Regions from separate parts of the Rossellomorea sp. QJM3NY_18 genome, predicted to be linked through region 1. Evidence: riboswitches for the same ligand, from Rfam matches in the RefSeq annotation. Region 1 holds a riboswitch; each other region holds the start of a gene.
The links. A riboswitch is a leader RNA that binds a small molecule or an ion and turns the genes downstream of it on or off. The one in region 1 is predicted to bind S-adenosylmethionine.
Positions count from the first base shown of each region.

Region 2: it holds a riboswitch for S-adenosylmethionine, as region 1 does, so the genes downstream of both, metK (methionine adenosyltransferase) here and AC0VXY_RS16975 (methionine ABC transporter ATP-binding protein) in region 1, are expected to answer to the same signal.
Region 3: it holds a riboswitch for S-adenosylmethionine, as region 1 does, so the genes downstream of both, AC0VXY_RS18840 (methionine ABC transporter ATP-binding protein) here and AC0VXY_RS16975 (methionine ABC transporter ATP-binding protein) in region 1, are expected to answer to the same signal.
Region 4: it holds a riboswitch for S-adenosylmethionine, as region 1 does, so the genes downstream of both, AC0VXY_RS19985 (methionine ABC transporter ATP-binding protein) here and AC0VXY_RS16975 (methionine ABC transporter ATP-binding protein) in region 1, are expected to answer to the same signal.

Region 1 is NZ_CM149659.1:3,279,420-3,281,624, reverse strand. It holds gene AC0VXY_RS16980 (iron-containing alcohol dehydrogenase) at 1-288, opposite strand, end outside; SAM riboswitch class I at 808-912, shown strand; gene AC0VXY_RS16975 (methionine ABC transporter ATP-binding protein) at 1,034-2,059, shown strand; gene AC0VXY_RS16970 (methionine ABC transporter permease) at 2,049-2,205, shown strand, end outside.
Region 2 is NZ_CM149659.1:3,456,202-3,458,406, forward strand. It holds gene metK (methionine adenosyltransferase) at 1-1,113, opposite strand, end outside; SAM riboswitch class I at 1,330-1,472, opposite strand; gene pckA (phosphoenolpyruvate carboxykinase (ATP)) at 1,791-2,205, shown strand, end outside.
Region 3 is NZ_CM149659.1:3,630,712-3,632,916, forward strand. It holds gene AC0VXY_RS18835 (methionine ABC transporter permease) at 1-354, opposite strand, end outside; gene AC0VXY_RS18840 (methionine ABC transporter ATP-binding protein) at 351-1,373, opposite strand; SAM riboswitch class I at 1,520-1,626, opposite strand; gene AC0VXY_RS18845 (SCP2 sterol-binding domain-containing protein) at 1,738-2,088, opposite strand.
Region 4 is NZ_CM149659.1:3,866,123-3,868,327, reverse strand. It holds gene AC0VXY_RS19990 (LacI family DNA-binding transcriptional regulator) at 1-905, shown strand, start outside; SAM riboswitch class I at 1,092-1,197, shown strand; gene AC0VXY_RS19985 (methionine ABC transporter ATP-binding protein) at 1,268-2,205, shown strand, end outside.

The sequences.
Region 1 (2,205 bases):
CATAGCGGACCCTCCGCCGATGCCGATTATCCAATCCGGCTGGAACTCCTCCAGTTCCTTTGCTCCTTTTTTGACCATTTCAAAGGTCGGCTCTGTATTGAAGCCTTCCAATACTTTTGTTTCTATATTGGCAGCTGCCAGATGTTCCTGTACCTTGGTGAGGTTTCCGTTACGTTTAACAGAACCTCCTCCAATAACAAGTGCGGCTTTTTTACCTTCAAAAGACCGTAACACTTCAAGTGCATTCTCTTCGAAATAAATATCGCGTGGAATGGTAAAACGACTCATAGTAAAAATAGCCTCCTTCAGTTTCATTCATTGATGATCATTTTTTAGTGAAAAAATTACCCCTCTCGTTCTTCGGAGGGCAATGGAATGTAATATTCCCATTAATTGAATGTATAAAACATCCACGATTGCTCGCAAAGTATCTGGAAAGTTTCATAACGGACTTGTGGTAAGACAGAATTTACATACGAATGAAAAGTGAAAATCGCCATGCTACTTGCCACAAACGTAAGATCTCTCCGTTCTTCATAAGGGTGGAAATCAACTATAAGTCTCTTTATCAACCATTGGTCTTTTTTTATGGTTGGGCAGAATAATGGGGATATTTGCTTATGTAAAATTAGTGAATTGAACGAAATGAATTTATTAGACCAGTTAAAGACAGGCTAAAGTAACCAATTTGATGATGTCCTCCTTAATGAAATTTTTTCAAAAACAGGATTGACAACCCAACTGAAATCCTTTACCATTACCCTAATGCATAAACGCATCATAACTTTAATTTAATAAAGCGATATCTTCTTATCAAGAGAGGTGGAGGGACTGGCCCTGCGATACCTCGGCAACGGGTTCTTATGAATACCGTGCCAATTCCATCAAGTCATATGACTTGAAAGATGAGAAGAGCGGGACATATACATATTTTTGTGCCTCTCTTCTTATGAAGGGGGGCACTTTTTATTTTCAGGCATGTCCTTAAATCCAGGCATCAGGAAGAATACATAGGGAAAGGAGCAAGTCCTATATGATCAGAGTTCAGAATGTTACGAAAGTTTTTGAGACGAAGGATGGCCCCTTCACCGCTTTGAGGGATGTTTCCTTTGAAGTGAAGAAGGGAGAGATTTATGGCGTGATCGGATTCAGTGGAGCAGGAAAAAGCACGCTTGTCCGCTGTCTCAATTTTTTAGAAAAACCATCTTCGGGTGATATTTTCATAGAGGGGCGCAGCCTGAAGGACCAATCGCCCATCGATCTGAGGAAAGAGCGGTACCGCATCGGGATGATTTTTCAGCACTTCAATCTGTTTCAATCCCGGACGGTGGCGGGGAATATCGCCTATCCTCTGAAACTGGCAAAATGGCCAAAAGATAAAATCAACGAGAGAGTAAAGGAGTTGCTAGCGTTTGTCGGGCTGGAAGATAAAGCGAAGCATTATCCGGATGAACTGTCAGGAGGGCAGAAGCAAAGGGTGGGGATAGCAAGGGCCCTGGCGACGTCGCCTTCGATTCTGCTCTGTGATGAAGCCACATCAGCACTGGATCCTCATACGACGGAATCGATTCTGAATTTATTAAAGAGAATCAATGCGGAGTATGGCATTACGATTGTGATAATCACCCACGAAATGGGGGTCATCCGGGAAATCTGTGATAAGGTCGCGGTCATGGAAAATGGAGAAATCGTGGAAGAGGGAAGCGTCTTCGATATCTTCTCCAACCCGCAGACCCGGACGACGAGAAACTTTGTGAAGAGTGTCATGAATGATCAGCTGCCGGCATCGGTTCTTGATAAATTGAATGACAGCAAAGAAGGACGCATCTGCCGTCTCATTTTCAAAGGGGATTCAACGGGCACGCCGATCCTTTCCGAAACGGCAAAGAAATTCAATGCCCATATCAATGTATTGTTCGGACAGATCACGGAACTTCAGGGCAAGCCGTTCGGTAATCTCATCGTACAGATCATCGGCAGCAAGAACGAAACGGAAGAAATCCTGGAATATTGGAAGAACAGATTATTCGTAAGCGAGGTGGAGAAGCGTGCAAGTTAACTGGGAATTATTCTGGCCACGAATTATAGAAGCGACATGGGATACATTGGCGATGGTGTCATTCTCCCTCCTGTTTGCAACGTTGATCGGACTTCCCCTCGGCATCATCGTCGTGGTGACGAGGAAGGGGCACTTACTCGAACATA
Region 2 (2,205 bases), 180 kb from region 1:
AGCAGCTGTCTGCTTGTATATTGGACGACGAAGGTCCAGCATTTTAATGATTCCTGCAGGACGCAGGTCAAAGTTATTGCTGACAACGTCAATCAATACATCTTCTGAAACTTTCCCTGTTCCAAATGTATCAACGGAGATGGATACGGGCTTCGCAACACCGATAGCATACGCTAATTGAACTTCACATTTGTCAGCAAGGCCTGCTGCCACGATGTTCTTCGCAACATAGCGCGCTGCATAAGCTGCTGAACGGTCCACTTTTGTTGCATCCTTACCAGAGAATGCACCGCCACCGTGACGAGCGTATCCGCCGTAAGTGTCAACGATGATCTTACGTCCAGTAAGTCCCGCATCACCTTGAGGTCCGCCGATTACGAAACGGCCAGTCGGGTTGATGAAGTATTTAGTCTGTTCATCGATCAGTTCTTTCGGTACAACCGGGTCGATGACGTATTCTTTCAAGTTACGTTGGATCTGCTCTAACGCCACTTCCGGGTGATGCTGAGTCGAGATAACGATCGTGTCGATGCGGACCGGCTTATCGTTTTCATCGTATTCAACGGTTACTTGCGTTTTTCCGTCAGGACGAAGGTAAGGAAGGATCTCTTCTTTACGAACTTCCGTTAATCGACGGGAGATTTTGTGTGCAAGGGAAATCGGAAGAGGCATAAGCTCTTTCGTTTCGTTACATGCGAATCCAAACATCAGCCCTTGATCACCTGCACCGATGGCATCAATTTCTTCATCCGTCATTTGACCTTCACGGGCTTCAAGGGCCTGATCGACACCTTGAGCGATATCAGCCGACTGCTCATCAATGGATGTAAGAACGGCACATGTTTCAGCATCGAAGCCGTATTTCGCACGGGTATAGCCGATTTCACGGATCGTTTCACGAACGATTTTCGGAATATCGACATACGTATTCGTAGTGATTTCACCGGCAACCAGAACAAGACCCGTTGTGACAGACGTTTCACACGCTACACGGGCATTCGGATCATTCGTAAGAATTGCATCAAGAATTGAATCAGAGATTTGGTCACAAATTTTATCTGGATGTCCTTCGGTTACGGACTCAGATGTAAACAGACGACGTTTAGTTGACATCAAGGTTCCTCCTTAAGCATATTTGTCAGAACGATTCTTCTGACAAAACAGTAAACAGATACGGTACTCATTTCCCTAAGTAGTATGAAGTAAACATGATTCATTTATAAATAAATCATGATTTATGTGCATGTGGTCCACTATAAACAGAAAAAACCCTTCCTCGGGGAAAAAAGCTTCAGAGGAAAGGTTTCAGATCATAGCCGCGCCTTTTCTCTCTTATCGTTCAAGGTTTAGAGACCTTGCCTCAGTTTAGCACCTTCGCTTAATCGGATTCATTAAGGAAATGAATCCATTCACTATTTAGCAGGTTGCTGGGTTTCATAGGGTCTGCTCCCTCCACCAGCTCAGGATAAGAGTATCCGTTCAAGGAACAATGATAACGGTTAGGACAAGTGGTGTCAACTTTTTTTGGATGACAGGTTTAACCATTCATTTCATGATTTCAGCCTGTTTTTCTTCATTAAAATAACCTAATGGGGTAATGAGGCTAAACATTGCAGGAAGTATTACATATAAATAAGAAGAAACAAGCTTTATTCGGTCAAGAAATGTGACAAAATGAAGACACCTTATAAAATTAAATAAATAGTATAGACTAATAGCTCGATTGTGTTATACTATTTTTGTGAAGAAAACGATACCATTAAATAAATTTATATAAAGGAAGGGTTCTAATGAATTCAGTGAGCATGTCTAATGAATTAACAGAATTACTTAACGGTCAAAACATTCAGGAACAATTATCTGTTTCTCAACTAGTCGAAAAGGTCCTTCAACGAAATGAAGGCGTTTTAACATCATCAGGTGCAGTCAGAGCAGAAACTGGTAAATACACAGGACGCTCTCCTAAAGATAAATTTATTGTGGAAGAACCAACTACGAAGGATAAAATCGAGTGGGGTTCTGTCAATCAGCCGATCTCTTCGGAATCATTCGATAAATTATATACAAAAGTCATCACATACTTAAAAGAAAAAGAAGAAGTTTTCTCATTTAAAGGGTTCGCAGGCGCAGACCCAAAACATAGACTGCCGATTCAAGTGATCAATGAATTCGCCTGGCACAATCTGTTCGCCCACCAATTATTTA
Region 3 (2,205 bases), 350 kb from region 1:
TCTTAATGCGATTTCAACCATGCGTGCGTAAAACGGTGCTGCTCCGATGATCAGGGCGGGAAGGGCCGCGTTCGCCCCACGGATGGTATCCAATAAGAATTTTGTAAATGGAATCAGTAATACAATCAGGATAATGAACGGAATCGAACGGAATACATTGACCACTGCACTGGTCACGGTATAAGTAAGCTTGTTTTCCCATAAATTTTCCTTGGATGTAAGAAATAACAGGATTCCAAGAATCAGTCCTACTACGAAGGTAATCAGGACTGACATCCCCGTCATATAAAGGGTTTCAACAGTCGCTTCCCACATCTTCTCCCAGTCCACATTCGGAAATAAATTTTCTATCATCCTCGGATCACCTCCACTTTGACCATCTGTTTCTCAGCGAAGGCAAAGGCTGCCTGAATCGTCTCTTCGTTTCCATCAAGGTGGACGAATAGCGTACCATAAGCCCCTTTTTGCGTTTGGGAAATCTGTCCTTGAAGGATATTGACATCCAGGTCGAATCTTCGGATCAAGCTGGTAATGAGCGGTTGCTCAGTCGATTCACCAACGAAGGTGAATTTCAGTACTTTTCCTTTAGGATACTGAGCTAAGAGGTGATTGATCGTTTCCCCTGTTTCTTCCACTTGAGATACTTCTCTCACAAATCGCTTCGTCACCTGCTCTTTGGGATTTCTGAACACCTCAAGAACATCCCCAAGCTCTACCACCTTCCCTTGTTCCATGACCGCCACACGATGGCAGATTTTTTTGATCACATGCATTTCATGGGTGATCAGGACGATGGTCAGGCCTAAACGTTTATTAATATCCACCAATAAATCAAGGATGGAATCGGTTGTTTGCGGATCTAAAGCAGAGGTGGCTTCGTCACAAAGCAGGACGTTGGGATTATTTGCAAGGGACCTCGCAATACCGACCCTCTGCTTCTGTCCACCGCTCAACTGGGACGGATAGGCGTCCCCTCTTCCATCTAATCCAACCAGCTCCAATAATTCGTTGGCTCTTCTCATTCTCTCTTTCTTGGAAACTCCAGCGATTTCTAAAGGAAACTGGATATTTTCAAGTACCGTGCGTGACCACAGGAGATTGAAATGCTGAAAAATCATCCCTATTGACTGCCTCGCCTGCCGAAGATGTTTTCCTTTCACTTGGGAAACGATCTGCCCATTCACATTCACGGTTCCAGTTGTGGGAACTTCAAGTCCATTGAGCATCCGGATCAACGTACTCTTACCTGCCCCACTATAGCCAATCACTCCAAAAATTTCTCCTTGGGCAATGTCGATGTTGACGCCATCAACGGCTGAAATAGGTCCTGATTTTGATTGAAAGATTTTTTTCACATTTGAAATAGTAATCATGCTGTCTCCACCTTCTTTCCGAGTAAAACGACATTTTTAATTAGAATTAAAATTACGCTTGCCATTCACACAGCCTTTACGCAAACAATAAAAAATGCCTTCCTGCGATAAGCAGAAAGGCATAATCATATATAGGACTATCCTTTCTCTCATCTTTCAAAGCAAAAGCTTTGAGTGAATTGGCACCATTTCAATTTTCATTGACGGTTGCCGGGCTTCATAGGGCACGTCCCTCCACCTCTCTAAATAAGAGTAAAGTATCAATTTATTTAATTTTTTGAATTGTTAAAGACTCTGAAAATTTGCTACATGGAAGATTCTATCATCGAAAATAGAAGTGTGTCAATTCTTTTTTCTCTTTTTTTCATACTTGAACCGGTTCCTTGACCCTGGACCTCGTCAGCCACAGGACAGACTCTACAAATAACAGCTGACGGTATCCTCCTCTGACTTTCAGGATGTCGTTTTCGATCAGTTGAGACAATCGTTCTTCTCCTGAAAGTAGGGATAGCATGTCCTTCTCTTTTCCCTCAATGACAAAATGGGATTCCCCACTACCATCAGTCAATACAGCACAACCTCCGCTTGAAATGGATATCCCGTATAGGTCCTTTTCACAATGAAATTGAAGAATAAATGGGCTGTCTGGAAACAAGAGTCTTAAGTGATACCTAGAATGACACTGATCTACTAATTCCTCTAAATATATTCGCATGAATACACCCTCCCAGTGAAACTTCTATATAGTATCAATTCCACTTTTAGGTATTTTTCCCTTTTAGACATTCTCGACATGTTTTGAATGAGTGTATCTTATTTGTCGAACAGTAAG
Region 4 (2,205 bases), 590 kb from region 1:
GTGAAGAAACACGACAGAAAGTTTTAGCGGCAGCCAAACAATTGAATTATCAAAAAAACGGGCTTGCTTCCGATTTGAAGCGGACAAGCACGAATACCATCGCCTTGATTCTGAGCGATCTATCAGGACCTTACTATTCCGAACTGATCAAGGGCGTTCAGGATGTGACCTCGACGAATGGGTATGATTTGATCGCCTGCAGTTCCATCGGGGGAGCACAGTCCACCGCCGTGAAATTTTTAAAAGAAAAAAGGGTTGATGGCGTCATCATCCTTGCCCATAATATCGATGACGAGACCATCCTGGAATCGGCAAGGGAAGGCTTTCCGATCGTGGTCCTCGACCGGAGCATCAAAAGCGATTATGTCACCCAGATCGAAGTCGATAATGTTCACGGAGCCTTCGTGGCAACTGAACACTTGATTGAGAGGGGGAGCCGTGACATCGCGTTTATCAGCGGACCTTATAACTCCCATGACAACGAGCTTCGTTTCCAGGGTTTCCGGGAAGCTTTGGACAAACATGGTATCGACTATAAGTCGAAATGGAAAGTATCAGGGGGCTTCACCCGTGAAGGGGGCTATCAGGCGACCAAAATGCTGATCGCTCAACGGGATGTCCCACAGGGTATTTTCTATGCGAATGATGAAATGGCCATCGGCGGCCTGCAGGCACTGAACGAAAAAAATATCTCTGTTCCAGAGGACATTTCCATCATTGGCTTTGACGACATCCAATTATCAGAATACGTGTCCCCGCCACTGACAACCATGAGGCAGCCGAAATATGAAGCGGGTGCGCTTGCCGTTCACCTGATCTTTCAGATGCTCTTGAAGGAAGAGGTCGATTCGTATTACAAGCTGACAACAGAGCTGATAGAGAGGGATTCGGTGAAAACTCGTTGACTTAGTGGAAGAACCTGACCTTTCCTGGATGGGAGAGGTCGTTTTTTTATATAAACAAAAATCTTTCGTTGCCGGGACAACAAAGATAACGCTTACATAAAAAACCACCAAAATCACCTCTTGACTTCCCCTTCGATACCCAGTATTATCCTCTATAAGATAAATTTTTCGAAAATTACATACATTCAATTATCCAGAGTGACCGAGGGATCAGGCCCTATGACGTCCGGCAACCTCCAGAAATGGAACGGTGCTAATTCCTGCAGAATGATTTCATTCTGAGAGATAAGTCGAGATAAACAGGCGATGCTTCTTTCAGTTGAAAGAGGCATTTTTTATTGGAGAAAAAAGGGGTGTGCACATTGATCGAGATTCGGAATCTGGTAAAAACGTACAAAACGAAAAAGCAAACGGTGGTCGGTGTCGACAACGTCTCTGTCACCATTGAAAAGGGGGAGATTTTCGGGATCGTCGGATACAGTGGAGCGGGGAAGAGCTCACTCATCCGCTGCCTGAATCTACTGGAAACCCCGAATTCAGGGGAAATCATCATCGATGGACAGGACTTCACGAAGCTCACATCCAAGCAGCTAAGGCTTGCCCGTCAGAAAACGAGCATGATCTTCCAGCACTTTCACCTCATCAAGTCGAAGACGGTGTTTGATAATCTCGCCTTTGCTTTGAAAGCAGCGCATGTACCGAAAGCGAAAATCAAACCGAGAGTCGTCGAGCTCCTGGAGATGGTCGGTCTTTCAGACAAAGCCGACGCGTACCCTGCTCAGCTCAGCGGGGGACAGAAGCAGAGGGTCGGGATTGCGAGGGCACTTGCCAATAACCCATCGGTATTACTTTGTGATGAAGCGACATCGGCCCTCGATCCGAATACGACCAAATCAATCTTGAGGCTGTTGAAAAAGATCAACAAGGAACTGGGATTGACGATCGTGCTCATCACCCACGAAATGGAAGTGGTGAAGGAAATCTGCGACCGGATGGCCGTGATGCAGGACGGGAAGATCGTGGAGGAAGGTCCCGTTTATGACCTGTTTGCCGAACCGAAACAGCCTTTAACGAAGCAGTTCATCGAAACGATTCTCCAATTCGACCTGCCACAGCATCTGGTGGACTCGAGAAAAGGGAAGCTCATCAAGATTCAGTTCAAAGGATCCATCGCCGAGGAAAGCGTCGTATCAGAGGTGTTTCAGCGGTACAAGGTGCGGGGGAATATCCTGCACGGCAAAATTGAATACATTCAGGATGTCCCACTTGGGATCTTCATTATGGAACTGATCGGATCAGC